Regions from separate parts of the Rahnella sp. WP5 genome, predicted to be linked through region 1. Evidence: predicted binding sites of a transcription regulator. Region 1 holds the regulator's gene; each other region holds the start of a gene.

Evidence for each region. Region 1 encodes CRP, which controls carbon source genes, mostly activating them, when cyclic AMP is high. Its sites were predicted from a motif close to ATGTGANNNNNNTCACAT; they were not measured.
Region 2: the regulator CRP is predicted to act here: its motif matches at 3,373-3,390, upstream of cytR (DNA-binding transcriptional regulator CytR).
Region 3: the regulator CRP is predicted to act here: its motif matches at 2,311-2,328, upstream of ompW (outer membrane protein OmpW).
Region 4: the regulator CRP is predicted to act here: its motif matches at 6,721-6,738, upstream of EX31_RS13595 (2-hydroxycarboxylate transporter family protein).

Annotation. Positions count from the first base shown of each region.
Region 1 covers NZ_JQJR01000007.1:29,712-37,770, forward strand. The annotation lists gene hyi (hydroxypyruvate isomerase) at 1-425, opposite strand, end outside; gene gcl (glyoxylate carboligase) at 441-2,222, opposite strand; gene allR (HTH-type transcriptional repressor AllR) at 2,337-3,146, opposite strand; gene EX31_RS04600 (ureidoglycolate lyase) at 3,233-3,739, opposite strand; gene allS (HTH-type transcriptional activator AllS) at 3,954-4,868, shown strand; gene EX31_RS04610 (phosphoribulokinase) at 5,004-5,873, shown strand; gene EX31_RS04615 (OsmC family protein) at 5,877-6,284, opposite strand; gene crp (cAMP-activated global transcriptional regulator CRP) at 6,647-7,279, shown strand; gene EX31_RS04625 (YccS/YhfK family putative transporter) at 7,341-8,059, shown strand, end outside.
Region 2 covers NZ_JQJR01000015.1:23,332-31,390, reverse strand. The annotation lists gene hslU (HslU--HslV peptidase ATPase subunit) at 1-577, opposite strand, end outside; gene hslV (ATP-dependent protease subunit HslV) at 589-1,119, opposite strand; gene ftsN (cell division protein FtsN) at 1,235-2,176, opposite strand; gene cytR (DNA-binding transcriptional regulator CytR) at 2,276-3,304, opposite strand; gene priA (primosomal protein N') at 3,508-5,703, opposite strand; gene rpmE (50S ribosomal protein L31) at 5,905-6,117, shown strand; gene metJ (met regulon transcriptional regulator MetJ) at 6,292-6,609, opposite strand; gene metB (cystathionine gamma-synthase) at 6,940-8,059, shown strand, end outside.
Region 3 covers NZ_JQJR01000010.1:202,213-210,271, reverse strand. The annotation lists gene yciA (acyl-CoA thioester hydrolase YciA) at 1-227, opposite strand, end outside; gene EX31_RS10005 (septation protein A) at 301-840, opposite strand; gene EX31_RS10000 (YciC family protein) at 940-1,695, opposite strand; gene EX31_RS09995 (YkgJ family cysteine cluster protein) at 1,809-2,186, opposite strand; gene ompW (outer membrane protein OmpW) at 2,478-3,110, shown strand; gene EX31_RS09985 (BON domain-containing protein) at 3,182-3,496, opposite strand; gene trpA (tryptophan synthase subunit alpha) at 3,712-4,518, opposite strand; gene trpB (tryptophan synthase subunit beta) at 4,518-5,708, opposite strand; gene trpCF (bifunctional indole-3-glycerol-phosphate synthase TrpC/phosphoribosylanthranilate isomerase TrpF) at 5,753-7,117, opposite strand; partial or broken gene trpD (bifunctional anthranilate synthase glutamate amidotransferase component TrpG/anthranilate phosphoribosyltransferase TrpD) at 7,121-8,059, opposite strand, start outside.
Region 4 covers NZ_JQJR01000013.1:148,667-156,725, forward strand. The annotation lists gene nrdI (class Ib ribonucleoside-diphosphate reductase assembly flavoprotein NrdI) at 1-181, shown strand, start outside; gene nrdE (class 1b ribonucleoside-diphosphate reductase subunit alpha) at 163-2,325, shown strand; gene nrdF (class 1b ribonucleoside-diphosphate reductase subunit beta) at 2,347-3,330, shown strand; gene mgrA (L-glyceraldehyde 3-phosphate reductase) at 3,448-4,491, shown strand; gene EX31_RS13590 (C40 family peptidase) at 4,539-5,099, opposite strand; gene EX31_RS13595 (2-hydroxycarboxylate transporter family protein) at 5,294-6,649, opposite strand; gene EX31_RS13600 (ATP-binding protein) at 6,969-8,059, shown strand, end outside.

The sequences.
Region 1 (8,059 bases):
ATCAGCAGCATCAGCCCCTCTTTCGCCAGCGCCTGCGCGGCATAGCGCAGATTTTCCACCACCAAAGGCGTCACGCTGACGGCATCCGAACCCGCCGGAGTTTTGCCAATCAGACAGTTAATTTTGCGGTTGCCGAGTGCTTTGGCGTAAGCGATGGCCTGTGCTACGCCTTCGCGAAACTCCGCTTCACGCCCCGGCAGGCAGGCAATACCGCGCTCGCCCGCCGCCCAGTCGCCCGCGGGCAGATTGTGCAGCGTATGTTGCAGCTTATTTTGCGCCAGCAACGCCTTCAGGGTGTCAGCCGGATAGTCGTAAGGGAACATAAACTCCACCGTCGTAAAACCGCCGTCAGCCGCCGCTTTAAAGCGCTGAAGGAAATCTACCTCCAGAAACAGCATGGATAAATTCGCAGAGAACTTGAGCATTTTCAGCCTCCTGGCTTATTCATATTTCATGAAGCTGACGTGCGTCGGTGCGTCATCCGCATTATCGGCAACCGGTTCAAACTCATTCACACTGTCAATTTCGCCGCCCATGGAAATATTGGTGACGCGTTCCAGCATGATTTCCACCACCACCGGCACCTGATGTTTTTTCATCAGACGTTTAGCTTCTGCAAACGCCGGGGCGATATCTTCCGGCTTGAAGACGCGTATCGCTTTACATCCCAACCCTTCCACCACTTTCACGTGATCGACGCCGTAACCTTTCACGTCTTCAGAGTTGATATTTTCGAACGCCAGTTGTACGCAGTAATCCATATCAAAGGCGCGCTGCGACTGGCGGATCAGACCGAGATAAGCGTTGTTCACCAGGACGTGGATGTAAGGAATGTTGAACTGCGCACCGACCGCCAGCTCTTCGATCATGAACTGGAAATCGTAATCGCCTGAAATCCCGACCACCTGACGTTCCGGCGCAGCAATGCAGACGCCGAGTGCCGCAGGAATGGTCCAGCCCAGCGGGCCCGCCTGGCCGCAGTTGATCCAGTGGCGCGGCTCAAACACGTGCAGCATCTGCGCCGCCGCAATTTGCGACAGGCCGATCGTGGTTACGTAATTCACATTGCGGCCAAAGGCTTTGCTCATTTCTTCATAGACGCGTTGCGGTTTGACCGGCACATCGTTGAAGTGGGTTTTGCGCAGCATGGTGCGTTTGCGTTCTTCACATTCCTGGATCCAGCTTTCGCGACATGGCAGTTTGCCGGCTTTTCTCTGCTCTTCTGCCACTTCGATCAGCAGTTTCAGGGCTTCTCCGGCGTCAGACACAATGCCTAAATCAGGACAAAGTACGCGGCCGATTTGTGTCGGTTCGATATCAACGTGGATGATTTTGCGGCCTGCGGTGTATTTCTCTACCGAGCCGGTATGACGGTTGGCAAAACGGTTACCGATGCCAAATACCAGATCCGACGCCAGCAGTGAGGCGTTACCGTAGCGGTGCGCGGTCTGCAATCCGACCATGCCAGCCATCAGGCGGTGATCGTCCGGGATCACGCCCCAGCCCATCAGCGTCGGGATCACCGGCACTTGGGTTATTTCAGCAAAGCGCTGCAACAGCGCGGCGGCATCAGCGTTAATCACACCGCCACCGGCCACAATCAGCGGACGCTCACAGGCGTTGAGCATTTCCATCGCTTTGACGGCCTGAGCAACGGTGGCGGCAGGCTTGTAAGCGGGCAGCGATTCATAAGTTTCCGGATCGAATTCGATTTCGGCGGTCTGCACGTCATACGGCAGATCGACCAGTACCGGACCGGGGCGACCGGAGCGCATCAGATGGAACGCCTGTTGCAGAACACGCGGCACCAGCGCAGGTTCCAGCACGGTCACCGCCATTTTGCTCACCGGCCCGGCAATCGCCTGAATATCCACCGCCTGAAAATCCTCTTTATGCAGACGGGCGCGCGGTGCCTGACCGGTAATGCACAGGATCGGAATGGAATCCGCCGAGGCGGAATACAGCGCGGTGATCATGTCGGTACCCGCCGGGCCAGACGTCCCCAGGCACACGCCGATGTTCCCGGCTTTCGCACGGGTATAACCTTCGGCCATATGCGATGCACCTTCCACATGACGGGCTAACACATGACGGATTTTTCCATGCAGGCGCATGGCGTTATAAAACGGGTTAATCGCTGCGCCCGGTACACCAAACGCGGTGGTGATCCCTTCTTTTTCCAACACATACATTGCTGCCTGTGCAGCTGTCATACGAGCCATAGCTAAATCCTCAGGTAATTCCGCTTTGCATAAAATAACGGAAAAAGTTTCCAACTTTAATTTGACTGAAAAAAATCCCGCTCACGACAGAGCGGGGATCGCAGGACGAACCGGTTAGTGGCGCTGGCCCAGGGCCAGACTGATGTCACGCGCGGTATCCCGCACCAGTTCGCCTAAATCGGTAAAACGCTCCGTCGTTAAGCGGGAGCTGGGGCCGGAGATCGAAATCGCCGCCACCGCATTGTTATTGCTGTCAAAAATCGCCGAGGCCAGGCAGTTCAGCCCTGTCACATGCTCTTCGCTGTCCTGTGCAAAACCCTGCTGACGCGCGTGTTGCAGATCCTTTTTCAACGCATTCAGATTATCCAGCGTGTGCGTCGTAAAGTTCTTCAACCCCGCCTGCATCATCAGGCTCATCAGCGCCTCGTCATCCAGCGAATACAGTAACGCTTTCCCGGCACCGGAGGCATGCAGTGGCAGACGGCTGCCAAGCGGCGCACACATCCGCACCATCGACTGGCATTCCCGCTGGCCGATCAGTACCGCTTCGAAACCGTTGCGGATCGCCAGATTGGCCGTTTCGCCCGACAACAACATCAGGCGCTGCATATAAGGCGCGGCGACTGACAATACATCCCGGTTATGGATATAAGACGATCCGACCGTAAACGCCTGTAAGCCAATGTGCCACCAGCTCAGTTGCGCATCCTGATAAACAAAATCGGCCTCTTCCAGCACTTTCAGCAGTCGAAAGGTGGTGGAAAGGGGCAGCGACAAATTCTCTGCAATGTTGCTGACAGAAGAACTGCCGCCGGACTGCGCCAGATAATTCAACACCGCAATGCCGCGTTCTAAGGCCTGAGCGCCCTTTTGCGAACCAGAACCAGGCTGGCTAGGACGCCCCCGTTTTTTTACTTCGGCCATCTCACATTTCTCCAGCATCAGGCGCTGAGCGCCCGCGTTTCGCTTGTTTTCAGATGCTTGTATCTTATGCAAGATGCTTTATAGCGTCACGACTTTAATCCCGCCGCAACGGGTAAAATAAGCTGATAGCCCTGAGGTAACTGACTGATATCACAGTTGTCTGCGCCGCCACGATCGACGGTGAGAAAATTCGTCACCGTCTCAAACGCAAACAGCGGATGGTGCCAGACATTCCGGTGATAATTCACGCCCTGCAGGCCGTTGGTGATAAAGGCTTTCAGCGTGGAGATGTCCGGCGTCTCGCCCCCTGCCGCAACAATCACGATAAAGCGCTCGCCCTGCATCGGCACAAACGCCTGTGAACCGAGCGGGTGTTTTTCGAGTTGCGTCACCACAATGGGCAACGGTGCTGGCTGGGCGCGGTTGATGCTGACCAGCGGACGATCCTGCCCGAGGATCTCCACGTTGGTCAGATCGTGGTACCGCTCAACCTTGCCGTCGTTGATATGAAAAAAATCGCGACCTGTCGTCTCAATCACATCACCGTAAGCCGCGAAGGCCGCCTGGGTCAGCGGGTAAACCGGAAGTTCCATGGCATTCATCCCTGCATTTAAAATAAAACCGGTGAGATAAGCCCGCCAGATTGGCGAATTTATCCTCAATGCAATTACTGTAGAAACTTTTTCCAACTTGCTCAATCGAAATATGGAAAAAGATTCCATAAAATTGATGAAGTCCACAATTCTCATCCGGTTAAATCTATAAAATCTTTTTCATTCAATGCATTAACATTACTTCAGGTGACCTATGCTGGATGAGGAGTCGATTAAAACCTTTATGCACGTCGCACAAACAGGCAGCTTTTCCCGCGCGGCAGAGATGCTGCATAAAACGCCTGCGACCATCAGCTATCGAATTAAGATGCTGGAAGACAGTGCCGGGACGTTATTGCTCAACCGCACGACCCGCACGGTGTCGCTGACGCCCGCCGGACAGCATCTGCTTGAACGATGTCGCCAGTGGCTAACCTGGCTGGAGGGTGTACCGGCAGAACTGCAGCAGATTAACGACGGCATTGAGCGCCAGCTGAATGTGGTGGTGAACAATCTGATGTACTGCCCTGAAGCTCTGGCAGCGTTATTAAGCTCTCTGACGCAGCGCTACCCGTTCACGCAGTTCACTTTCACACGGCAGATTTACATGGGGGTATGGGATACGCTGCTGTACGAAGATTTTCAGCTGGCGATTGGCGTCACCGGCACCGAATCCCTTTCTAACGCCGTGAATCTGCTGCCGCTGGGTGAAGTGGACTGGGTTTTTGTTCATGCGCCCTTTCATCCGTTGCAGCACATCACTGGTGTGCTGGAAGAAGCGGTATTGCGTCAGTACATTGCCATCAATGTGGAAGACACCTCGCGCCATCTGAACAAGCGGGTAGCCTGGTTGCTGACCGGGCAACGGCAGATCATCGTAGCAGATGTGGCGACTAAACTGGCCTGTCACCTGAAGGGAATGGGTATCGGTTTTCTGCCGCGCCATCTGTGCCAGCCATATCTCGACAGCGGCGAGCTGATCGCCCGGCAAATCCGCTATCCGCGCGCCCCTTCCCCGCTCAGTCTGGCGTGGAAAAAGGAGTACACAGGCAAGGCGCTGCATGACATTGTTTCTCTGTTCCACCAGAAAGACCCGCTGATCCAACCGTTGCTGGCGGGTTTAGAATAGTGATGCCCTCTTTGGCTTCGCGAATAAATATGGTAACAATAGGCTTAATTATGCGCAGCCTTGACGCCAGATCTTCGACCACAGAAAAGACCGCGTCTCGCCTGCCTGCATCACCTTTATGGAGAACAGCGCATTATGTCAGCCAAACATCCTGTTATTGCCGTGACCGGTTCGAGCGGTGCAGGCACCACAACCACCAGCGTGGCATTTCGTAAAATATTTCAGCAGCTTGGTTTGCGTGCGGCGGAACTGGAAGGTGACAGTTTTCATCATTTCACCCGTCCTGAAATGGATGCGGCAATACGCAAGGCGCGCGATCTGGGACGTCATATCAGCTACTTCGGGCCGGAAGCCAATGACTTTGGTTTGCTGGAAAAAAGCTTTATCGAATACGGTAAAACCGGCACTGGCCGTTCACGTAAGTATCTGCATACTTATGACGAAGCCGTTCCCTACAATCAGGTGCCGGGTACCTTTACGCCGTGGCAGGCGTTGCCGGAACCGACGGATATTTTGTTTTACGAAGGGTTACACGGTGGTGTGGTGGCGGACAAAATTGACGTTGCCGCGCAGGTCGACCTGCTGGTCGGCGTGGTGCCTATCGTCAACCTCGAATGGATCCAGAAACTGGTGCGCGATACCGGCGAGCGCGGGCATTCCCGTGAAGCGGTGATGGATTCCGTCGTGCGTTCGATGGATGACTATATCAATTACATTACCCCGCAGTTTTCCCGCACGCACATCAATTTCCAGCGGGTACCCACCATCGATACCTCGAACCCGTTTGCCGCCAAAGCCATTCCGTCACTGGATGAAAGCTTTGTGGTGATTCATTTTCAGGGGCTGGATGACATCGATTTCCCGTATCTGCTGGCCATGCTGCAAGGGTCGTTTATCTCGCACATCAAAACACTGGTGGTGCCGGGCGGCAAAATGGGGCTGGCGATGGAGCTGATCATGGCGCCGCTGGTGCAGCGCCTGATGGAAGGCAAGAAGATCGAGTAAACTTTATTCGGCTGCAATCACTTCAAAGCTGTGGGTGATTGTGGCCGCTTTCCCCAGCATCAGAGACACAGAACAGTATTTTTCGGCAGACAGGCTGACTGCGCGTTCAACAATCTTATCGGTCAGATCCTTACCGGTGACGATAAAATGCAGATTGATGTGAGTGAACAGACGCGGCGCTTCTTCGCGGCGTTGTGAGGTCAGCTTCACTTCACAATCACGCACGTCATTACGACCTTTTTGCAAAATTGACACCACGTCGATTGCACTACACCCCCCTGCGGACATCAGTAACATTTCCATCGGGCTTGGGGCTTTATCACCCGCGTTTCCATCCATTGAAATCTGATGACCCGATGCAGACTCACCTAAAAATGTCAGTCCTTCAACCCATTTGACACGTGCATGCATGAACTATTCTCCCGGTGAATAAACTTGTCGAAATCTGCTCTCAGAGTACCCTTTCACCTAAAATCTGGCAACGTAACCCGATCGCCATCATGCTGAAGCGAGACAACAGAAGACAGCATCTCAAACCTGTGCTACAAACAAAGCCGAAACATACTTTCCAGTAAATTGCGGTGACGGTTTTTGCGGTTTAAGTACAGAACCCACGGTGATGACAGCAATAAACAGGCTGTTGCACTCCGACATCCGCTTGCAGCATTTCTGGAGAGTTATATGCTGAAAGGGCGCTTTGGATTTGAAGTGCCGTACAGGGAACTCTGAGCCCTGTGATTTTGGGCAGCGATAACAACAGAGGATAATAGCAAATGGTTCTCGGCAAGCCACAAACAGACCCGACTCTTGAATGGTTCCTGTCTCACTGTCATATACATAAGTATCCTTCTAAAAGTACGCTGATTCACCAGGGTGAAAAAGCCGAAACGCTTTACTACATCGTGAAAGGGTCAGTTGCTGTCCTGATTAAAGATGAAGAAGGCAAGGAAATGATACTGTCCTACCTTAACCAAGGTGACTTCATCGGTGAGCTGGGACTCTTCGAAGAAGGTCAGGAACGCAGTGCCTGGGTACGTGCTAAAACTGCCTGTGAAGTGGCTGAAATTTCGTATAAAAAATTCCGCCAGCTGATTCAGGTTAACCCGGATATTCTGATGCGTCTCTCCGCGCAGATGGCAAACCGTCTGCAAGTGACGTCAGAGAAAGTCGGCAACCTTGCCTTCCTTGACGTTACCGGTCGTATCGCTCAAACCTTGCTCAATCTGGCTAAACAGCCTGATGCAATGACCCATCCGGACGGGATGCAAATCAAGATCACCCGCCAGGAAATTGGCCAAATCGTCGGTTGTTCACGTGAAACAGTCGGACGCATTCTCAAAATGCTGGAAGATCAGAGCCTGATCTCCGCACACGGTAAAACGATTGTCGTTTACGGCACACGTTAATCCCTCAAAAATTGGCGCGGCAAAACACTGTCGCGCCTTTTTTATGGGCTAAGCTTTACCCATGACGCTATGGCGAAGACTGTTTTACCATCCTGAAGTGAACTACGCGCTGCGCCAGACGCTGGTGTTGTGCTTACCTGTTGGCATTTGCTGGCTGTTTGGCAATTTGCAAATGGGCCTGCTGTTTTCCCTCTGCCCGGCCTGTTGTAACATCGCCGGTCTGGATACCCCGCATAAACGCTTTTTCAAACGCCTGCTCGTCGGCGGTTCACTCTTTGCCGTGAGCAGCCTTCTGCTGCAACTGATGCTCGAAAGCTGGCATATACCGCTGCCGCTGATCATGCTGTCGCTGGCGTTACTGCTGGGCGTCACCGGTGAAATCAGCCCGCTGCATGCGCGCCTGTTGCCCGGTGCGCTGGTGGCGACTATCTTCACGCTGAGTATGGTGGGCGTGCGCCCGATGTGGCAGGCCCCGGTGTTGTTCGCCGCTGGCACAGCCTGGTACGGATTGTTTAACTGGGCGTGGTTTCGTATTTCGGAAGAACAGCCGATGCGCGAAACGCTCAGCCAGCTCTATCTGCAACTCGCGGATTATTTCGAAGCTAAGTACAGCCTGCTGACGCAACACACCGATCCCGAAACCGCGTTACCCCCACTGCTAACCCGCCAGCAGCAGGTTATCGACCTGATTGCCCTGCTTTATCAGCAATTACACATGTTGCCCCAGCACGGACATCATCATCACCATAAACGGCTGTTTCAGCGTTTTCAGGTGGCGCT
Region 2 (8,059 bases), on a different contig from region 1:
CCATACCCGGAGGGGACATGATTTCCACGCCCATCGGGCCGGATGCCAGGCTGATTTCAATCTCTTTGTCGTCGAGCTGGCCTTCACGCAGTTTTTTGCGGAAGTTCTGGCGTGCAGCAGAAGGTTCCTGCGCTTCGTCAGGTTGTCCCCAGTTGTTTTTCGCTGGCGGGATCAGCACATCCAGAATACGTTCTTCGGCCAGTTCTTCAGCACGATAACGGTTTTTCTCAATAGATTGCAGGCGCACCATTTTTACGGCGGAATCGGTCAGGTCGCGGATAATGGAATCCACTTCTTTACCGACGTAACCGACTTCCGTGAATTTAGTCGCTTCTACTTTAATGAACGGTGCGTTAGCCAGCTTCGCCAGACGGCGGGCAATTTCGGTTTTACCGACACCGGTCGGACCGATCATCAGAATATTTTTCGGGGTGACTTCGTGGCGCAGCGCTTCATCAAGCTGCATCCGGCGCCAGCGGTTACGCAAAGCAATAGCCACGGCGCGTTTCGCTTTATCCTGGCCAATGATGTAACTGTCTAACTCGCTGACGATCTCGCGCGGGGTCATCTCAGACATAATTTCGATCCTTACGCTTTAGAAGATAATTCTTCGATAGTGTGGAATTGGTTGGTGTAGATGCAGATGTCACCGGCGATGCTCAGCGATTTTTCGACGATGTCGCGCGCTTCAAGCTCGGAGTTTTCCAGCAATGCGCGTGCAGCGGCCTGGGCATACGGGCCACCGGAACCAATGGCAATCAGATCGTTTTCAGGCTGGATAACGTCACCGTTACCGCTGATGATAAGCGAGGCATTTTCATCGGCCACGGCCAGAAGGGCTTCCAGACGGCGTAACATACGGTCGGTACGCCAGTCTTTTGCCAGTTCAACGGCGGCTTTCACCAGATGACCCTGGTGCATTTCCAGTTTGCGTTCGAACAGCTCAAACAGCGTGAAGGCATCAGCCGTGCCGCCAGCAAAGCCCGCGATCACTTTGTCGTTATACAGGCGACGTACTTTTTTGACGTTGCCCTTCATGACGGTATTTCCCAATGTGGCCTGGCCATCACCACCGATAACGACCTTGCCGTTGCGGCGTACACTTACAATTGTTGTCACGAGCGGTTCCTCGTTGCAGACGGAAAAGATCCCCGCAGGTTTGCGGGACACTGAACGTGTCTCACAAACTTACGGGGCATATTGAAAGTATAGATTGGGGAAGGATTACGGGTTTTCAACCCCCGGTTGCGACGGGAATGCAACCGGAGATGCCAGCGCCTTTGAGGCGCGATAGTGTGCTGTCAGCACCAGAACGGCTGTTGTACGGGCCGATGACGACGCGACTCCAGCCACCGCCGGTAGTGATCCGGCCTTCAAAACCTTCGAATGCCAGTTTGGCGCGCTGGGATTCCGCCTGCTCAGATCCTTTGAACGAACCGCACTGAACCACAAAGCGCTGGGTTTTTTCCTGTGCTTTCGGTTTTTCCGGCTCAGCCTGGGTAATGGTGGCTGGCTGTTGCGGTTTCGGTGCTTCTTTCACCGGCTCTTTCACTTGCGGCTTCGGTTTTGGCTGAACGGGTTGCGTTTGCACCTGGGCCTGAGGCGCACGTACCGGCTGCGTTTGCGGCGTATACGTTGGCTGTGGCTGAACCTGGCGCGGCTGAGTTACCGGTTGCTGCTGCGCGTACGTCGGCTGCTGTTGCTGAACCTGACGTTGAGTATGCGCCGGTGCCTGCGTGGCCTGATTCGGGTCGTTATACGGCACTTCAGACAACTGTGTTGGTGTCTGGCGCATATCGGCCTGCATCTGTTCGAGAAGCTGGCGCTGTTCAGGCGTCAGTTGTGTTTTGGATTCGACCTGTCCGCCCGCCGTCGGTTCTGTCGGCGTGGTGACGCCCATCTGGCGGTTTTCCAGTTCTTTAATGTAGCGCCAGCGTTCTTCTGGCTTAGGTGGCAATCCATTACCCGGACGGACAGCGTGCGTCGGCAACACTGTCGCTTCTTCATGTTTATTGTGCGCAATAAAATAGAGGCCACCGACAAACACCACCAGTACCGCAACGGCTAACACCACCATGGTTTTGGAGATCGTTGTGGAACTGCGTTTTTTACTCCGGCTGGTACTTTTCCGCCGCGCTCCTGAGCGCCCACGGCTTACATAGTCTCTTTGTGCCACTATCGTTTCGCTGTGTCGTGATGAATGAAGAAGTGCGTCATGTTACTCAACCCTGAACATTTACTGAAATTAAAACTGTTGAACAGCATAAAATCGGACTCACGCTTTTGGGGCCGCAGTGCTTTCCCGCACCACCAGCTCGCTATCAAGCAGCAGCGAACCGTTTTGTACCGGATTTCCCTGTAACTGCTCAAGTAATAATAACATGGCCTGACGGCCAAGCTGGAATCTCGGCTGTGCAACGGTCGTCAGCGGAGGATCGGTATACTGGCTGGCCTTGATGTCATCGAAGCCGACAACCGACAAATCCTGCGGAATGCGCAGACCCATTTTTTTGGCCTGAAACATGGCACCAATCGCCATCACATCGTTGTGGCAGAAAATCGCCGTCGGCGGCACGGGCAGAGCCATCAACTCGGTGACGGCTTGCGCCCCCGATTCATAGCTGAAATCACCATGAATGGTCAGCTTGCTCTCGACGCTCAGTCCGTTGCGGCGCAGCGCCTGCACATAACCTTGTGAACGGTACTGGCACAATGGCATATGCTTTGGCCCGGCGATGCAGGCAATACGCTGATGCCCCAGCTTGAGAAGGTAATGCACAGCTTCGAACGCGGCCGTCAGGTTATCAATGTGGACCGTCGGCAGTTCAAGTTCCGGCGCAAATTCATTAGCCATCACCATCGGCGGCAGATTGCGTTGTTCTTCTTTGCTGGCATCGAAAGGTAAATCAGAGCCGAGCAGCAGCATTCCGTCAATTTGCTTGGTAATGATCAGATTGATAAAGGTTTTCTCTTGCTGATTTTGCTGAGCACAATCACCGATCAACACCAGATAACCGCTTTCGGCGGCCGTGCGCTCGATCCCCTGGATCAGATCGGCGAAAAACGGATCGCAGATGTCGGGGACGATCACCAAAATAGTGCGTGATTCATTACGCTTCAGGTTGCGGGCCAGGGCATGAGGAGAATAACCGACGGCCATGACGGCCTGATCAACTTTCTGGCGAGTCGCGGCGGAGACTTTCTCCGGATTCATTAATGCACGGGATACGGTTGCTGTTGAAACGCCTGCCTGTTCAGCCACATCTTTCATTGTTGCGGCGGGTAATTCTTTCTTGTGCTCCAACGTCTCTCTCCTTGCAACAGCATCAAACTGAGACAACAACATCAACATTCCTCACCTGGCTACGCATGATGTGTAGCTCATCACATTCTAAACAGAATGTGAGTAGGATTTGTTACCTAATTTGCATTAAAAGTGTGACCCAGATGCTTTTTTCGATGCATCACGCAAAAAACCTGACTATTCACGCAAATTCGCTTTTGGAATCAGCTGTCAATCGGATCGACATCCAGTGTCCATTTCACTTTTTTGGCTTGCGGCAGACTTGAAATCAGCGGCTGAGAGCTTTTGATCAGATGCTGCAAAACGCGCCGTGAAGGATGCTGCAATAAAAGCTGCCAGCGGAAACGTCCGCTGCGTTTGGCTTGTAAGGCAGGAACCGGCCCCAGGATCCACAGCGAATCATCTTTCAGCGGACTGGATTCGAGCAGATTACGTAACTGCTGAAGGAACAGCGCAGATTGCTGATTATCGTGGTCTTCCGAGCGGATCATAATGTGGCTGGTATAAGGAGGAAGGAAGACGCTTTTGCGCTCCGCCAGGGTCTGTCTGGCGAACTCGTCGTAGCCCTGCTGCAACAGCACCTGTAATAGCGGATGTTCGGGATGGTGAGTTTGCAATACGACTTCACCCTGTTTGCCTGCACGTCCGGCGCGGCCTGAAACCTGCGTATAAAGCTGGGCAAAGCGCTCGGCAGAACGGAAATCTGCCGAGAACAGCGCGCCGTCGACATCCAGCAATGACACCAGCGTAACGTCAGGGAAGTGGTGCCCTTTTGCCAGCATTTGTGTGCCGATAAGAATACGTGCGCCGCCACGATGGACTTCATTCAGATGCTGTTCCAGCGAACCTTTCCGGCTGGTGGTATCGCGGTCAATGCGCGTGATTGGCGTATCCGGGAACAACGGCGCCAGTTCGTTTTCCAGCTGTTCTGTACCGACGCCGACCGAGACCAGTTGTGTTGAGCCGCAATGCGGACACTGATGCGGCACGGCGCGCTGACTGTCACAATGGTGGCAGCGTAACTGACGCTGATTCTGGTGCAGAGTGTAATAGTGGTCACAGCGCTGACATTCGGCTATCCAGCCACACTCATGGCAAAGCAGGGCAGGCGCATAGCCGCGGCGGTTGAGGAACAGCATGACCTGATTATCGGCTTTCAGATGTTCCTGCATTTTCTGGATCAGCGGTTGAGACAGCCCGACTTTCAGCTGCAACCCTTTTAAATCCAGCAAATTCTGACGGGCGAGTTTGGCATTTCCGGCACGTTTGGTCAGTTTGAGCTGACGATATTTCCCCAGTTCAACATTGTGCAGCGTTTCCAGCGCCGGGGTTGCCGAGCCCATAATAATCGGGATATTTTCAGCGTGAGCGCGGTACACCGCCAGATCGCGGGCGTGATAGCGCCAGCCTTCCTGCTGCTTATAAGAACTGTCGTGTTCTTCATCAATGATAATGACGCCGAGGCGCGCAAACGGTGTAAACAGCGATGAACGGGTGCCAATGACGATGCCCGCTTCGCCATTGCGCGCCCGCAGCCAGACGGCGAGGCGTTCGCTGTCGTTCAGGCCGGAGTGCAGCACATCCACCGGCGCACTGAAACGTTCGCGAAAACGTGCGATGGTTTGCGGCGTCAGGCCGATTTCCGGCACCATCACCAGCGCCTGCCGACCCTGCGCCAGAATGTTTTCCAGCACGCTCAGATACACTTCGGTTTTACCTGAGCCGGTTACACCGGCCAGCAACCAGGCGGAAAATTGCTGATCTTCACTGCGGATCGCGCCGACGGCGGTGGCCTGCTCGGTATTGAGTCGTAAACGTTCGCCGATCACCGAGAAATCCTGGCGCCAGTCGTGCGTGGCGGGCGCAATACTGCGTAAATCCGTCAGCCCTTTGGCTCGTAATGCCTGCAGGGCCGTATCGGTAAGATCAAGATCGGCAACCTGATGACGATACAACGGTTTTTGCATCAGTGCTGCCATCGCCTGCTGTTGTTTTGGCGCACGTTTGAGACTGTCGAGCGGCGTCGCGCGCCCCTCCTCGGTGGCGAACCATTGCCACAGCGGTGTAAGCTCAGCGGCTTTCCCCTGACGTAACAATACCGGCAGCGCATGGAACAGCACTTCGCCGATCGGGTAATGGTAATAGTCGGCGGCCCAAAACAAGATGCGCCACAGATCAGGGGTAAACAGGCTGGAACTGTCGAGGACTTCCCGCACCGGTTTCAGTTTCTCCAGGCCAAATTCGCTGAAGTCGCTGACCTGAGTGACGATGCCAATGGCGTCGCGTTTTCCGAAAGGCACACTGACCCGGCAACCCTTTGAAACCTGCATATCAGGCGGCAACAGATAGTCGAAAGTACGGGCGAGCGGGACGGGTAAAGCAACGTGGGCAACAGGCATTGGGGGTCCAGACTATAAAAAAATGACGAGATAGTGTACACTGTGTCTTTCGAAATGCATGAACATGATTGCGCGGTTGTCAGAGATTCTGTATGATTCGCCGCCTTTGGTGCATTTCGTACTCAAAGCCTATCATCCACTACGCGTGGTGTCTGACAGAACAGGGTTGGATAGCGACGCGGCCTTAAGAAGAGGTTTTCCATGAAACAAGGTATTCACCCTAAATATGTAGAAGTTACTGCAACTTGCTCATGCGGTAACGTTATCAAAACTCACTCAACTGTGGGTCACGATCTGAACCTGGACGTTTGTGGCGAATGCCACCCGTTCTACACTGGTAAGCAACGTGAAGTGGCTACCGGTGGTCGCGTTGACCGCTTCAACAAGCGTTTCAGCGTTCCAGGCAGCAAATAAGCTTCGCTTGAGAGCAAAAAAAGGCGCCTTTGGCGCCTTTTTTGTTACCTGTCGTTTGACGTCCCGCCAGATAAAATGCCCGTTCCCGCACTCTCTTTCTTCGCGCAGATACTGAAAAAACGCGCGACGGGAGCCGCACGGTCTTTCAGCACATCTTTGTTTGCGATGCTGCGATCAGTATTCCCAGGTATCAGGATCCACACCCAGTTCACGCATCAGGATCTTCGCCGCTTCCGGTATTTCGTCACTGCGTTCTTTACGCAGGTCTTCGTCATTCGGCAAAGGCTGACCGGTGAAGGCGTGCAGAAAAGCCTCACACAATAATTCACTGTTGGTCGCGTGACGCAGGTTGTTTACCTGGCGACGGGTGCGTTCATCGGTGAGAATTTTGAGGACTTTCAGCGGAATGGATACCGTGATTTTCTTAACTTGTTCGCTTTTCTTACCGTGTTCAGCGTAAGGGCTGACATATTCGCCGTTCCACTCAGCCATGGGACACCTTAAATTTATCAAAAAATAAAATTCTGAAAACCGCGTGATTATGCCCGATTTTCACTGTTCTCACTAAGTAAATGTCGGAATTTAACAGGGACATTTCACGTTTTTCCCTGCGGCACTGTTCATTTTGTTACCTTGAGCTTACGTCTCCCGGCACGACAGATCTGCCTGACATCTTCATTAACGCCATAATTTTAGCGGGTATTGCGCTGTTGCTCAATCTATACGCAAAGAAGTTTAGATGTCCAGATGTATTGACGTCTATAAATCCGGACGTTACTCTTTATATCCTCATCCTTCGCAATTCGTCAGGAAGAAACGATTATGACGCACAAGCAAGCCACCATTGCCGTGGGCAGTGGCCTGAACAATGATCAGCAATATGGTTGTGTAGTTCCGCCAATCTACCTTTCCAGTACCTATAACTTTGAAGATTTCAACCAGCCAAGAGCCCATGACTATTCACGTCGCGGCAATCCGTCACGGGATGTTGTCCAGCGTGCGCTGGCTGATCTGGAAGGCGGCGCCGGTGCGGTTCTGACCAGCAGCGGTATGTCAGCCATTCATCTGGTGTGTACGGTCTTTCTGAAACCTGGCGATTTACTGGTTGCGCCGCACGACTGCTACGGCGGCAGTTACCGTTTGTTCGACAGCCTGAGCAAACGTGGCGCGTATCGCGTGCTGTTTGTGGATCAGGGTGATCCACAGGCGCTGGCCGATGCGCTGAAAGAAAAACCGAAGCTGGTGCTGATTGAAACGCCGAGCAATCCTTTGCTGCGTGTGGTGGATATTCAGGCGATTTGCGACGCGTCCCGCGCCGCCGGTGCCCTGACAGTGGTGGACAACACCTTCCTGAGTCCGGCGTTGCAAAATCCATTGCAGCTTGGTGCGGATTTAGTCGTCCATTCATGTACTAAATATCTGAACGGGCATTCTGATGTGGTCGCCGGTACGGTAATATCTAAGACCGCAGAACATGCGACAGAACTCGCCTGGTGGGCGAACAACATTGGCGTTACCGCTGCGGCCTTTGACAGCTATCTGTTATTGCGCGGTTTGCGCACGTTAACGGTTCGCGTGAAACAGCAACAGGAAAATGCACTGGCAATTGTTGCTTATTTACAAAAACAATTGCAGGTCAAAAAGCTGTATCATCCGTCGCTGCCGGAAAACCAGGGACATGAAATTGCCTGCCGCCAGCAACGTGGCTTTGGTGCCATGATCAGTTTTGAATTTAACGGAGATGAAGCTCAGTTGCGCCATTTCCTGAAAGAATTGAAGTTATTTACCCTCGCAGAATCACTGGGAGGCGTCGAAAGCCTGATTTCTCATACCGCGACCATGACACATGCTGGCATGGCGCCGGAAGCGCGCAAAGCCGCCGGGATTTCTGACAGCTTGCTCCGTATTTCTGTAGGTCTTGAAGACAGCGAAGATTTGATTG
Region 3 (8,059 bases), on a different contig from region 1:
CAGCACACCACATCCCCGACAGCCACGGGTTTAAGAAACGTCATGCCGTCAACGCGTACGGTCACTACGCGACCTTTGGCGATTTCTTTCGCCTGAATCGCCCCGCCCATATCCATCTGCGACATCAGCCATCCGCCAAAGATGTCGCCATTCGCATTGGTGTCAGCTGGCATCGCCAGCGTACGCAACACCATTTCACCATTGGGTAAGCTATGTTTTTCGTTCATACGATAGGCTTCACACAGTTCAACAATTTGAAAAAGTAAGGCCTTTCAAAGAAAGGCCCGTGCAGAAGGATGCTTATTTTTTTTCGTCATCCGGCATATGCCGGTAAATATAGACGCCACTCAACAGGGTGAATACCAGCGTCAGTGCGGTCAGGCCAAATACCTTGAAGTTAACCCAGATATTCTGCGGTAACCAAAAGGCCACATAGATATTGGCCAGTCCGCACAGCAGGAAAAAGATGGCCCAGCTGACGTTCAGTTTATTCCATACGTGATCCGGCAATGTCAGCTCTTTACCCAACATACGCTGGATTAACGGCTTTTTCAGAACCAGCTGGCTGATCAGTAATGCACCGGAGAACAGCATATAAATAACTGTCACTTTCCATTTAATGAATTCGTCATTATGGAAAACCAGTGTCAGGGTGCCGAAAACAGCGACCATCGCGAAGGTGATTAACGTCATCTTCTCGATTTTGCGATACAGAATCCAGGTAATCACTAACGCTAACGCGGTGGCCGCAATTAACGCGCCTGATGCGACAAAAATATCGTAAAGCTTATAAACCACAAAAAAGACAATCAGGGGAAGAAAATCGAGGAGCTGCTTCATACTTCATTCCATGTTTTATGTATGGGATGACTATACCGGAATCATTTCGCGGACAAAAGAAAAGGGCGCCGGAGCGCCCCTGAAAAAGTTATGTCTATATTATGCATGTAATTTCATGTAAAGACGGAACAGATAAATCAGCATAAAGGCGCTGATCAGGTTGCTCACTGCGCCGAGGATCACTGCACCAATCATCGGATTCAGCGCACTCAGTACGCCAACAAACAGCATCAGCACCACCTGCGCCACAATCCACAGCATCACGGCCGGGGCGACCAGACGCACATTGCTGAAGGCCAGGCGGGTGCTCAGGCGCATTGCTTTGAACACGCCGGCATTCTCTTTACAGGAAATAACCGGTGACATTGACCAGGCAATCGCAATCAGGAATGCCGGAACAAACAGCAGCGCCAGACCGATACGGAACATGATGCTGTAAATAAACAGCAAAATGGCCAGACGTGGCAACACCGGCAATGACGCACTCAAAATTTGCGTAATACTGGCGCGAACGCCCTGAGAAATCAGTTGGATCAACGTCAGAACGCCGCCGACCAGAATAACGTTTCCGGCGAGCGTTGACAGCAGAGCGGCCAGGCTGTAACGGAAAATCGCGCTTTGCTGCTCCGGAGTAATCTGCTGCTCAATATATCCCATCATATCGCCGACGCTCATGCCGGTCATGTTACTCATCAGTTGCCCGATGGCCTCGACCTGCTCAGATGAAGGACTTAAAACCCAGCTTAATATGACGGTGATTAATGCGGCCAGAACCGAGAGCGCCAAAACGCTACTCATCTGATTACGCATAAAATTATAACTGTCACGGTACAACGTACTGGCCGTGATAGACATGGACGCTCCTTGGCAAAAAGCAAAAATCAATAAGGCGGGGATTGTACCCTTTAAATACCCTCCGCCGATAGTTTTGCGCTGATTTCCTGTCAGACCCGTCGATCAATCTCTGCTTAAACGCAACTGAGGTGGCTGAGATCAATCGTCGGTAAATTTACATCCAGAGGGGGCAGGCCATACTTCGCACGGGCACGATCGCAGGCGGCATTGCCGATGCCATTCAACCCTGACTGATCGAATTCGCGGCACGGTGTTGGACGGTTGAGATAAACAGAACAGGAAACCGCATGTCCCACTTCACCCTCCAGAGCAACACAGCGCGGCGTTTTACTGTTCGTGCCTTGCATGCAACTCAGAAAAGGGGTGACTTGCTCTGTCAGTGCCTGCGGAACACAGCCGCCAGCCTCTTCAGATTCAGCCCAATAAAATGAAACGCGGAAATAAGCGCAGCATGCGCCACAGGTCATACAAGGATTGTTAATTTCGCCCATCTTGGAAGTTACCGACTCCTTACGGCACCAAACCAAAACTAACTATGAGTATGCAAATTACGCAGCACCATTTTTTTTAGCAACTGAAATATCACCTGTTAACAAAACAACAAAATCTCCTCATTTTTGATGCAGATCAATTCCTTTGTTTTTATAGATTTAGATCGCTTTGCGGAAGATGCATTTTCTTACTTTTTGTTTTAAAGATGTGATCCCGCATTGATCAAACCATACCAAAGAGTAGGTATCATTCGCGCGGTTGATAACTAATCCACACAAAGGGAAGGGACAATGAAAGCAGCATATTGGGCATTAGTGGCAGCAGCGGCATTTCCGGCAGTCTCGAGCGCACATCAGGCAGGGGATGTGATTTTTCGCGTAGGGACAGCCACGGTTCGTCCGACAGAAGGCTCGGACAACGTGCTGGGTCTGGGTTCATTTAATATCAATAACAACACGCAGATGGGATTAACCCTCGGTTACATGTTCACTGACAATATCGGGATGGAGTTGCTGGCAGCCACACCGTTCCAGCACAAAGTCGGTCTGCAAAGTACCGGGACTATCGCAGAAGTGAAACAATTACCGCCGTCTCTGATGGCGCAATATTACTTTGGTGACCGTCAGGACAAATTGCGTCCGTACCTCGGCGTAGGTATCAACTACACCACATTTTATGACGCGGATTTCAACCAGACCGGGCGTGATGCCGGGCTGTCTGATTTAAGCGTCAAAGATTCCTGGGGTGTGGCAACGCAGGCTGGTCTGGATTACAACCTGGACGATAACTGGTTAATTAACATGTCTGTCTGGTGGATGGATATTGATACGGAAGTCAAATTCAAAGCTGGTGGTGAGCAGCAAAACATCAACACCCGGATCGACCCATGGGTCTTTATGTTTGGCGCCGGCTATCGTTTCTGATTTCCGGAAAGACGGTCCAAAAAAAGAGGCGCTTCGGCGCCTCTTAGATTTTCAGTTTGCTACATTCCTGATTATTTCAGTCGCATATCATTCTCAATTGAACGCACACCGGCTACGCCGCGAGTCACTTCAACTGCACGGTTTGCATCTGCTGTTGACGTCACAAAACCACTCAACTGTACGCGGCCTTTAAAGGTCTCGACACTGATCTCAGTGGATTTAATGCTCTTATCTGCCAGCAGGGCAGATTTTACTTTTGTGGTGACGACAGTGTCATCGATGTAACCACCGGTTCCTTCTGATTTTTTGGTCGGCGCACAAGCGGCAACAGCCAGGACCACAACCGCTGCCATGCAGAATGCGGACAATGTTTTGAATAGCTTCATAAAATAACACTCCATGATTTGTTATAAAACCAAAAGAAACAACATGTTAGCTGAGCAGATGATATCTCTCTCATACAGTATCATTGATCTGCAGAGTAATTTTAGTTTGGATTATTGAAATGGGTAATACAAATTAAGCGGGGTAAAAAAAAGTAAGAAATTAAAAGAAACAGAACCTTAGTCACTGTATGACTGAGGTTCTGTCTGAGAGAGGGTTAAGCGCGGGTCGCGGCCTTCATTTCACTGACAAAGCGGGAAAGCTGAGCCAGCATTTCAGAAGGCTGATGCTGATTGTTTTCGATGATACGCACCGTCGCTGAACCGGAAATAGCACCGGCTGCGCCTGCGGCCAGCGTTTCTTTCACCTGTGAAGGTTCGGAAATACCAAAGCCCTGCAAGGGTGGCGCGGCATTGTATTCACGTAACTTATCAACCAAGTGATTCAGCGGCGTCAGCGCGCGTTTTTCAGTGCCTGTCACGCCTGCACGTGACAGCAAGTAAGTGTATCCGCGGCCATGAGACGAAATCTCACGCAGCAAATCGTCAGAGGCATTTGGCGGACAGATGAAGATAGGAGCGATGCCGTGGCGTAACGCGGCCGCACGGAATGGCGCAGATTCTTCAAACGGCACATCGGCAACCAGCACCGAATCGACGCCCACTTCAGCGCAACGCTGATAGAAGGTTTCAATACCATTGTGGAACACCAGGTTGGCATACATCAGCAGGCCAATCGGAATATCCGGATGCTTTTCGCGAATACGGGCCAGCATGTTGAAGCATTGCGTTGGCGTCACACCCGCAGCAAAAGCACGCAGGTTTGCATTCTGAATGGTCGGGCCATCGGCCAGAGGATCGGAGAACGGCACACCCAGTTCCAGTGCGTCGGCACCGGCTTCAATCAGCGTATCGATGATGGACAGTGACAGCTCAACGCCCGGATCGCCCAGCGTGACAAAAGGAACAAATGCGCCTTCTTTTTTGCTTTCCAGACGCTTGAATAATTGCTGATAACGTTCCATTAAATCTCTCCCCGGGCAGTCAGGATGTCGTGTACGGTGAAAATGTCTTTGTCGCCGCGACCTGACAAATTCACGACCAGGATTTGTTCTTTCTCTGGTGTTTCCTTGATCAGTTTCAGCGCGTAAGCCAGCGCATGAGAGGATTCCAGTGCAGGAATAATCCCTTCATGGCGGGACAATTCTTTAAAGGCATCCAGCGCTTCATCATCGGTAATCGACACATATTCTGCACGACCAATACTGTTGAGGAACGCGTGTTGCGGGCCGACGGACGGGAAATCCAGACCGGCTGAAATCGAGTAGGATTCTTCAATCTGACCTTCAGAGGTCTGCATCATCGGTGCTTTCATGCCGAAGTAAATACCGACGTGACCGTGTTTGAGCGGCGCGCCGTGTTGTCCGGTTTCAATGCCCAGACCACCCGGTTCAACGCCAATCAGCTTCACGCTGGTATCGTCGATGAAATCCGCAAACATACCGATCGCATTGGAGCCGCCGCCGACGCAGGCAATCACCGCATCCGGCAGGCAGCCTTCGCGTTCCTGCATCTGCACTTTGGTTTCTTCGCCGATCATACGCTGGAATTCACGCACGATGGTCGGATACGGATGCGGGCCTGCTGCCGTGCCCAGCATGTAGTGGGCTTTTTCATAGCTGCCAGACCAGTCACGCAGCGCCTCATTACAGGCATCTTTCAGCGTGGAAGAACCGCTATGTACCGGAATCACTTCAGCCCCCATCAGACGCATACGGAACACGTTTGGCGACTGACGCTCAATGTCTTTTGCGCCCATATAAATGCGGCATTTCAGGCCGAGCAGCGCACAGGCCAGTGCCGATGCCACGCCGTGCTGACCCGCGCCGGTTTCGGCGATGATTTCAGTTTTGCCCATGCGTTTGGCCAGTAATGCCTGACCCAACACCTGGTTAGTTTTGTGCGCGCCGCCGTGCAGCAAATCTTCACGCTTAAGGTACAGCTTGGTTTTGGTGCCTGCGGTCAGGTTTTTACACAGTGTCAGCGCGGTCGGGCGGCCTGCGTAGTTTTTCAGTAAATCAATGAATTCGGCCTGAAACTCAGGGTCGCGCTGTGCGCTGACAAAAGCTTCTTCCAGCTGAGCCAGCGCAGGCATCAGAATTTGCGGGACATACTGGCCGCCAAATTCGCCAAAGTAGGGATTAAGTAAAGTCATGTTATCGCGTCCTGTCTGTCAATTTTTGCGTCATTGCGTGCGGCTTAATATGCCCGCAATGTCTGGAATACGGCATTAATTTTCCCGGCATCTTTGATGCCCGGCTCGCTTTCAACACCGGAGTTGAAATCCAGGCCTGCGCAACCGAGTTGTGCGGCTTCGACGCAGTTATCTGCGCTCAGTCCACCAGCGAGTAAGGTATTGCTCAAATCCTGACCGGCCAGTTTGCTCCAGTCGAACCGGTGACCCGTGCCCCCTTTGCCGTTGTCCAGGACGTAACGATCCACGTGATTCAGGTCGCGCGCCGGCAATGTTTCTTTGACGCTCAGCGCTTTCCAGATCTGAACCGTTTGCGGCAAGGCTGTGCGCAGGGCATCGATATAAACCTGATCTTCGTCGCCATGAAGCTGCACGGCGGCCAGGTTTAATGTCTGAGCCGTCTGGGCCACTGTGGTGATTTCTTCATCGCGGAACACGCCGACATACTTCAGCGGTGCGCCGTTTTGTACTTCTTTCGCCAGCGTGTGGGTCACAAAGCGCGGTGAGGTGTCGACGAAAATCAGTCCGCCATAAATAGCGCCAGCTTCGTGCGCGGCTTTGGCATCCTGAGCGCGGGTCAGGCCACAGACCTTGTTTTCACCGAGCAGCACGCGACGAACGGCACTGCTCAGGTCTTGTTCCGACATCAGCGCACTGCCAATCAGGAAGCCATTGGCGAAGCGGCTCAGTTCACGGATTTGTCCGTAAGTATTAATACCCGATTCACTGATGACCGTGACGCCATGCGGTACGCGCGGTGCCAGCTCACGGGTGCGGTTCAGGTCGATAGACAAATCGCGCAGATCGCGGTTATTGATGCCAACCACTTTGGCTTTCAGTTTAACGGCGCGATCCAGCTCTTCTTCATTACTGGCCTCCGTCAGCACGCCCATGTTAAGGCTGTGAGCAACTGCGGCGAGCTGAACGTACTGATCGTCATCGAGCACTGACAGCATCAGCAAAATCGCATCAGCCTGATAGAAACGGGCCAGATGGATCTGATACGGGTCGATAATAAAATCTTTGCACAGCACAGGCTGTGTGACGGTTTTGCTCACCAGCGGCAGAAAATCAAAACTGCCCTGGAAGTATTTTTCGTCCGTTAATACGGAGATGGCGGAAGCGTAGTCTTTATAAACGCTGGCGATTTCTACCGGATCAAAGTTATCGCGGATCTTGCCTTTCGACGGAGACGCTTGTTTGCACTCCAGAATAAAGGCCGTTCTTGCCCCTTGCAGGGCATGGTAGAAACTGCGCTGGCTCTGAGTTATGTCGTTCTGAAAGCTGGCCAGCGGTTGCTGATCTTTACGTGCCGCGACCCAAATTTCTTTATCGCGAACAATTTTGTGGAGCACGGTTTCCTGCTGCATCACTTATCCTCTTGCTGCCAATGCCACCACACGCTGGTAGGGTTCACCGCTGCGCATGACGGCCAAAGCCTGTTGTGCATTTTGCTTTAAATCTTCCTGACCGAACAGACGCAGTAACATCGCCACATTAACGGCCACTGCGGCTTCATGGGCCGGATCTCCTTTACCTTGTAATAAGCGTGCCAGAATGTCACGGTTTTCTTCCGGCTCGCCACCCAGCAGGGATTCTATCGGATAATTATCCATACCGAAGTCCTGTGGCGTCAGTTCATAACTGGTTATTTGACCGTCTTTCAGCTCCGCAACCTGCGTTGCCGCGTGGATCGCCACTTCATCCATGCCGCCGCCGTGAACCACCGCCGCACGCTCATAACCCAGTGCCCGCAATGTTTCTGCAATCGGCTGCACCAGTTCGGGGCTGTACACGCCAATCAGTGCCAGCGGAGGACGTGCCGGGTTGATCAGCGGCCCCAGCACGTTAAACAGCGTGCGGGTTTTCAGCGATTTACGCACCGGCATCGCATGGCGGAAACCGGTGTGGTATTGCGGCGCGAACAGGAAACACACACCCAGATCATCAAGCGCGGCCCGGGATTCTTCCGCAGGCATATCCAGACGGATGCCAAAAGCAGCCAGTAAATCCGATGAGCCCGAACGGCTGGACACGCTGCGGTTGCCGTGTTTTGCCACCCGTGCCCCACACGCCGCCGCCACAAAGGCGCTGGCGGTGGAAATATTGATGCTGTTGGTGCCGTCGCCGCCGGTGCCGACAATGTCCGCAAACGGATAGTCAGGACGCGGGAACGGCTCGGCGTGTGCCAGCAATGCTTTGGCGGCGCCGGCGATTTCAGCCGGTTGCTCACCGCGCACTTTCATGCTGATTAATGCACCGGCCAGTTGCGCCGGTTCCAGTTCGCCATTCACGATGGCGGTAAATAGCTG
Region 4 (8,059 bases), on a different contig from region 1:
CATCCGCGGCGTTATCGCCGCCGGAAACACCAACTTCGGCGCAGCGTATTGTATTGCCGGCGATATTATTTCCCAAAAGTGTCAGGTGCCTTACCTGTACCGTTTTGAGTTGCTGGGAACGCCGGAAGACGTTGCAAAGGTCAGACAGGGAGTAACAGAATTTTGGCAGCGACAGAACTAGCAATTACCGACCCCGGCACCCGCGGCCCGGACTATCACGCGCTTAATGCGATGCTGAATCTGTTCGATGCTAACGGCCAGATCCAGTTTGATAAAGACCGCCTGGCCGCGCGCCAATACTTCCTGCAACACGTCAATCAGAACACGGTGTTTTTCCACAATCTGGCGGAGAAACTGCGTTATCTGGTGGAAGAAGGCTATTACGAAGCCAGCGTGCTGGATCAGTACGCTTTTGACGATATTAAAGCGTTATTCAAACAGGCTTACGCCAAAAAATTCCGCTTCCAGACGTTTCTGGGCGCGTTCAAGTATTACACCAGCTACACGCTGAAAACCTTCGACGGCAAACGCTACCTTGAACGTTATGAAGATCGCGTGTGCATGGTGGCATTGACGCTGGCGCGCGGCGATATCCAGCTCGCTGGCCATTTTGTTGATGAGATCATCTCCGGCCGTTTCCAGCCTGCCACGCCGACGTTCCTTAACTGCGGCAAAAAACAGCGCGGTGAGCTGGTGTCGTGCTTCCTGCTGCGCATTGAAGACAACATGGAATCCATCGGTCGCTCGGTGAACTCGGCGCTGCAACTTTCCAAACGCGGCGGCGGTGTGGCGTTTATGCTGACCAATATCCGTGAAGTGGGCGCGCCGATTAAGCGCATCGAAAATCAGTCTTCCGGCGTTATTCCGATCATGAAAATGCTGGAAGATGCCTTCTCTTACGCCAACCAGCTCGGTGCGCGCCAGGGCGCGGGGGCGGTCTATCTGAACGCTCATCACCCGGATATTCTGCGTTTCCTCGATACCAAACGCGAAAACGCCGACGAAAAAATCCGTATTAAAACGCTGTCGCTGGGTGTGGTTATTCCGGATATCACGTTCGAACTGGCGAAGAATAATGAAGATATGTACCTGTTCTCGCCGTATCACGTGGAGAAAGTGTACGGCGTGCCGATGTCTGAAATCAGCATCAGCGAGAAGTATCGCGAGATGGTGAATGACAAGCGCATTCATAAAAGCAAAATCAACGCGCGTGAATTCTTCCAGGTGCTGGCGGAAATTCAGTTCGAATCCGGCTACCCGTACATGATGTTTGAAGACACGGTTAACCGCGCCAATCCGATCAAAGGTCGCATTAACATGAGTAACCTGTGTTCGGAGATTTTGCAGGTGAATTCGCCGACGATCTACGGTGAAGACCTGTCTTATCAGGAAACTGGCAAAGACATTTCCTGTAACCTCGGTTCGCTGAATATCGCTTCGGCGATGGATTCACCGGATTTCGGCAATACTGTCGAAATGGCGGTTCGTGCGCTGACGGCGGTGTCTGACATGAGCCACATCCGCTCAGTGCCATCTATTGATCAGGGGAATCAGGATTCGCACGCCATCGGCCTCGGCCAGATGAATTTGCACGGTTACCTGTGTCGCGAGCGTATTTACTACGGTTCGGAAGAAGGTCTGGATTTCACCAATATCTATTTCTGCACCGTGGCTTTCCACGCGATCCGCGCCTCGAACCAGATCGCCATCGAGCGTCAGCAGTCGTTTAAAGGCTTCAGCGATTCCACCTACGCCAGCGGCGCGTATTTCGACAAATATGTCGATGATGCACTGGCGGCAAAATGGCAGCCGAAAACCGGGCGCGTGCGCGAACTGTTTGCAGATGCCGGTATTGCCATTCCGACCACGGCGGACTGGGCGGCGCTGAAAGCCTCCGTGATGCAGCATGGTCTTTATAACCAGAATTTACAGGCGGTGCCGCCCACCGGTTCTATTTCCTACATCAATAATTCGACGTCGAGTATTCATCCGATTGTGTCCCGCGTAGAAATCCGCAAAGAGGGCAAAATTGGCCGTGTGTATTATCCGGCGGCGTTTATGACCAACGACAATCTGGATTACTACCAGGATGCCTATGAAATCGGCCCGGAAAAAATTATTGATACCTACGCCGAAGCCACGCAGCACGTCGATCAGGGGTTGTCGCTGACGCTGTTCTTCCGCGATACCGCCACCACGCGCGACATCAATAAAGCGCAGATTTACGCCTGGCGCAAAGGCATCAAAACCATTTATTACATCCGTCTGCGCCAGATGGCGCTGGAAGGCACCGAAGTTCAGGGCTGCGTTTCCTGCACGCTGTAACCGACTGAAAGGATTTAAAAGATGAGCGCAGTAAAACAATTGTTAGTGCCACAGCCGGTCAGCAAAGCCATTAACTGGAACAAAATCCAGGACGATAAAGATCTGGAAGTGTGGAACCGCCTGACGTCGAATTTCTGGCTGCCGGAAAAGGTGCCGTTGTCGAACGATATTCCGTCCTGGGCGACGCTCAGCGCAAAAGAGAAACAGTTGACGATCCGCGTGTTTACTGGCCTGACGCTGCTGGATACCGTGCAGAACGTGGTCGGCGCACCGACGCTGATGAAAGATGCGGTGACGCCACACGAAGAAGCGGTTTACTCGAATATCTGCTTTATGGAAGCGGTGCATGCGCGTTCTTACAGTTCGATTTTCTCGACGCTGTGCGCCACCGTCGACGTGGATGAAGCCTACCGCTGGAGCGAGGAAAATGTCGCGCTGCAAAACAAAGCCGCGATCATTTTGTCGTATTACGACGGCGAAGACCCGCTGATGAAGAAAGTCGCCAGCGTGTTCCTCGAATCGTTCCTGTTCTATTCCGGTTTCTATCTGCCGATGTACTGGTCGAGCCGCGCCAAGCTGACCAACACCGCCGATCTGATCCGTCTGATCATCCGCGATGAAGCGGTTCACGGTTACTACATCGGCTATAAATTCCAGAAGGCTCTGGCACTGGAAAGCGAAGAGCGTCAGCGTCAGATCAAGGAGCAGGCGTTTGATCTGATTCAGGATTTGTACGATAACGAGATCCGCTACACCGAAGAACTGTACGACGGTGTGGGCTGGAGCGAAGACGTGAAGAAATTCCTGCACTACAACGCCAACAAAGCGCTGATGAATCTCGGCTACGAAGCCCTGTTCCCGGCCAGCATGGCGGATGTGAATCCGGCGATCCTTTCCGCATTATCGCCAAACGCCGACGAAAACCATGACTTCTTCTCCGGATCCGGTTCGTCGTATGTGATCGGCAAAGCCGTCAACACCGAAGACGAGGACTGGGATTTCTAAACAGCTCCTTCCCCTCGTGAGAGGGGAAGGAGGAAAACGGATGTTGCCGTTATTTTTCTCAGCGTTAGTATAGAAACAGTGTTTCAAAACCCTACGCGATCAGAAAAAGGAAACATCATGACGCCCTATCAAGCCTCATCCTCCCGTTACGAAACCATGCAATTCCGCCGTTGCGGTCAGAGCGGTTTACAACTCCCTGCCCTTTCTCTTGGCCTGTGGCACAGCTTCGGCCATGTCAGTCCGCTGGAATCCCAGCGTGCATTGCTGCAAAAAGCCTTCGATTTAGGCATCACCCATTTTGATCTGGCGAATAACTACGGCCCGCCTCCGGGCTCTGCGGAAGAAAATTTTGGCCGTTTGCTGAAGCAGGACTTCGCGCCATATCGCGATGAACTGATCATCTCTACCAAAGCCGGTTACGACATGTGGCCAGGACCGTACGGTTCCGGCGGCTCGCGCAAATATCTGCTCGCCAGTCTGGATCAGAGCCTGCAACGCATGGGGCTGGATTACGTCGATATCTTCTATTCGCACCGGGTGGATGAAGAAACGCCGATGGAAGAAACCGCGGCGGCGCTGGCTTATGCGGTGCAAAGCGGTAAGGCGCTATACGTCGGAATTTCTTCGTATTCGCCGGAACGTACCCAGATCATGGCGGAGTTACTGCGTGAGCTGAAAGTACCGCTGCTGATCCATCAGCCGTCATACAATCTGCTGAACCGCTGGGTGGATAAGAGTGGTTTGCTGGATACGCTGGACCAAAATGGCGCAGGTTGCATCGCCTTTACGCCGCTGGCGCAGGGGTTGCTGACCGGCAAGTATCTCAACGGCATCCCTGACGGCTCGCGCATGCAGGTGGAAGGGAATAAGGTGCGCGGGCTGAATGCCCAAATGCTGTCAGAAGATAACCTGAACAGCCTGCGGTTGCTCAATGAGATGGCGCAGCAGCGCGGACAGACCATGGCGCAGATGGCGCTGAGCTGGCTGCTGAAAGACGATCGCGTGACGTCGGTGCTGATTGGCGCCAGCCGTCCGGAGCAACTGGATGAAAACGTGAAAGCGCTGGATAATCTGCGCTTCACCGCTGAAGAACTGACAGCGATTGATAAGCATGTGGCGGATGGTCAGCTGAATCTTTGGCAGGCTTCGTCAGATAAATAACCATCCAAAACAAACGGGCGGATCTCCTGAAAGGATCCGCCTTTTTTTTAGCTCATCAGTTCTAAACGACGTGCGGTTTCGTAATGATCAACCCAATACTGATTATCCAGTGATGAAATAGTGACGCCTTCAATTTTCGAGGCATGAATGAACTGATGATCCCCGACATACACGCCGACATGACGATCGCCCGGCGACGTTTTGAAAAACACTAAATCTCCCGGTTTCAGATTATTTTTACTCACTTTTCTGCCGTTCCTGATTTGCTGAAAGGTGGTTCTTGGCAGGCGTGTTTGCAGGGAATCATTAAACAGATGCTGCATCAGCGACGAGCAGTCCACGCCTTTGTGGGTGGTGCCACCCCAGCGATAATGCGTCCCCTTCCAGCGCGGATATTCCGCCAGCAGGGCGCTTTTAATATTGTCTGAGTTGCCCGTATTGACCGCAGTCACGGTAGAACCTTTTCCATCAAAAAGTTCGCTATGGAAAAATTTGTAGGTGTCCATAGACTCAAATTCTTTTGGCATATCAAAAGCAAAGGTGTGGATGCTAAACAAACCGGTAACGAGAAGCAGTAAGGCAGAAACAAGCGATTTAATACGGAACATGCGTGGATTCTTTCGTCAAAAAATAGTGCTCTTCCTTACGTGGGAACCTGCTCACGGGGCGGGTGACTCGTCTCTGAGTGCGCAAATAATAACCGCCGGACAATAAATAAGCAGGTTGAATTGAGTCCAAAATTGGACTGGGGATTTTTTCTCAGGAAAACCCACCCCTTAGGCTGAAGGGGTGGGTGAAGGTGTTATGAGAAGAACTTCGCCAGAACAAACAGACCGACAGAAACGTTGATAGCTCCCCCGATACGGGTAGCGATTTGCGCGAAAGGCATCAGCGTCATGCGGTTGCCGGAGGTCAGAATCGCCACGTCGCCCGTGCCGCCCTGCCCGCTCTGGCAGCAGGAAACAATCGCCACATCGATAGGGTGCATGCCAATTTTCTTACCCACATAAAAACCGGTGCCGACCAGCGCCAGCACCGTGGTCACAATCACCAGCAGGTTCTGCAGGGTGAAAGCGTTGATCAATTCCTGCCAGGGCGTGATCGCGACACCCACTGCGAACAATACCGGATAAGTTACCGCAGTACGGAAGAATTTATACACCGTCATTGAGCCGTGCTGAATAGTCGGCGAAACACCGTTCGCCAGTTTCACCAGCACCGCCGCAAACAGCATGCCGACCGGCGCTGGCAGGCCGATCCATTTCTGGCCGAGCATCCCGACCATGTACAGCAGGATGGCCAGCAGCGCACCACAGGCCAGCGCGTTGACGCCCGGATTGCCCTCAAATTCATCGGTGCCACTGCCCATCTGGCCTTTTTTCGACGGCATCAGTTGGCCTTCGCCGGTAAGATGCGGATAACGTTTACCGAGCTGGTTCAGCACGCCCGCCAGCACAATGGCCGTCAGGCCACCGAGCATAACAATCGGCAGAATGCGCCCAAGCGCCACGCCCTGCTCCATATGCAGGATGGTCGCGTAACCCATCGACAGCGGGATCGCACCTTCCCCGACACCGCCAGCCATGATCGGCAGGATCAGGAAGAAGAAGGTTTGCATTGGCGGTAAACCTAAAACAGTGCCCATCGCCATACCGGCAATCATGCCGACCACTTCGCCGCACAGCATCGGTACGAAAATACGCATAAAGCCCTGGATCAGCACCTGACGGTTCATGCTCATAATGCTGCCGACAATAATGCAGCAGATATAAAGGTAGAGAATATTGGTGGATTTATAGAATTTGACCGTGGAATCAACAACAACATCCGGCAGCAGGCCGTAATGCACCATCGCCGAAGGAATAAAAGTGGCACAAATCGCCGCGGCCCCCAGTTTACCCACCACAGGTAAGCGTTTACCCAACTCGCCACAGGCAAAACCGAAGAAGGCCAGCGTGGCGACCATCACCACGATGTCACTCGGCAACTTGCCATTCAGGCAATCGAGCAGGATCAGCACGCCCGCCAGCAGGAAAAAGGGCAGCGGGATAATGCCTATCTTGTAGTGATCAAGAATGTGCCACCATTTTTGTCTGGCCGAGAGGCCGGAGGTTTTCGTTTCTTTGACAGCGATGTAGGAATCGTCGGTTGTGCTCATGACATTGCCTCTTTCTTCTGAAGACTTTTCTTATTGATGGTCTGAGCATATGAAAACAGGCGGTCAGCCGGGTGTGAGGTTGTTCAAATTAAAACCGCAGGGATAAAGGTTGTTATGGTGTTTATGGTGTTAATGCACCCTGATTTATAAGGATTATAAGATTAGTAGTAAATCCCGCTATTAACCCTGTTATTACTGTGTGAAATAATCATTATTTTAATCTTCTGTTCACAACTCCGCTTCTCTGCGATTACGACTCACATTTCGCCGTGATAGGCTTATTGAATGTATATCTCAGGTTCGCCGTGCAGCAGGTCGTATGAAATTCAGGTTACCTTTTCAGGTAAAACTCTTTTTATCTCTGGTGGTATTTTCCTGCGTGTTGCTGGCACTGCTGGGGGCTATTTTATTTCATATTATTGACCGTCAGTTACATCATGATCTGGGCCAGCGTGCACGGGTTCAGGCCAGCGAGATCGCTCTGATGCCGGGGCTGGCGCAAAAGGTACAGGCCCGCGATATCCCCGGCATCGCGAAACTAATCCAGCCATTACGCGATAAAAGTGACGCCAGTTATATCGTTATCGGCGATACCCGCGAGCTGCATCTTTATCATTCCGAATCCCCGGAGCGCATAGACCTGCCGATGATTGGCGGTGATAACGCCGGTGTGCTGGCCGGTAAAACCATTATTTCCGTACGTCAGGGCGGCATCGGCGTTTCATTGCGCAGCAAAGCCCCGATTCTGGATGCCAGTAATCAGGTGATCGGCATTGTCTCGGTCGGTTATCTCACCTCTTATATCGATAATATTAATGGCCGCCGTCTGGCGCAGGCCGGTTTATACGGTTTACTGCTTTTATTACTGCTGTTTATTTTTTCATGGATGTTCACCCGCAACGTTAAAAAACAGATGTTCTGGCTGGAACCCAAAGATATTGCCCTGCTGGTCCGCCAGCAAAAAGCGTTGCTGGAAGCCATGTATGAGGGCGTATTTGCGATCAACGCCGAAAGGCAACTGATTTCAATTAACCGGGCCGCACGCGAGTTACTGGATATCCGCCAGCCCGAAAACGAGCTACTGGGTAAACCGCTGGCGGAGGTGCTTCAGACGCCGCCCACGTTCTTTATGCAACGTGGTGTCAGTGAAAACAACAGTCAGCATGATCAGATTACGGTACTCAATCAGAGACAGGTGATCGTCAACCGCGTACCCATCGAACTTGAACCCGGTGCAGAAAGTGGCTGGGTATTCAGTTTCCGCGATAAAAACGACATTAATACGCTGAGCAGCCAGCTGAGTCAGGTGAAGCGCTACGCCGATAACCTTCGCATTATGCGCCATGAACAACTGAACTGGACTGCGACGCTGGCGGGCTTGCTGCAAATGCAGCGTTACGACGATGCAAT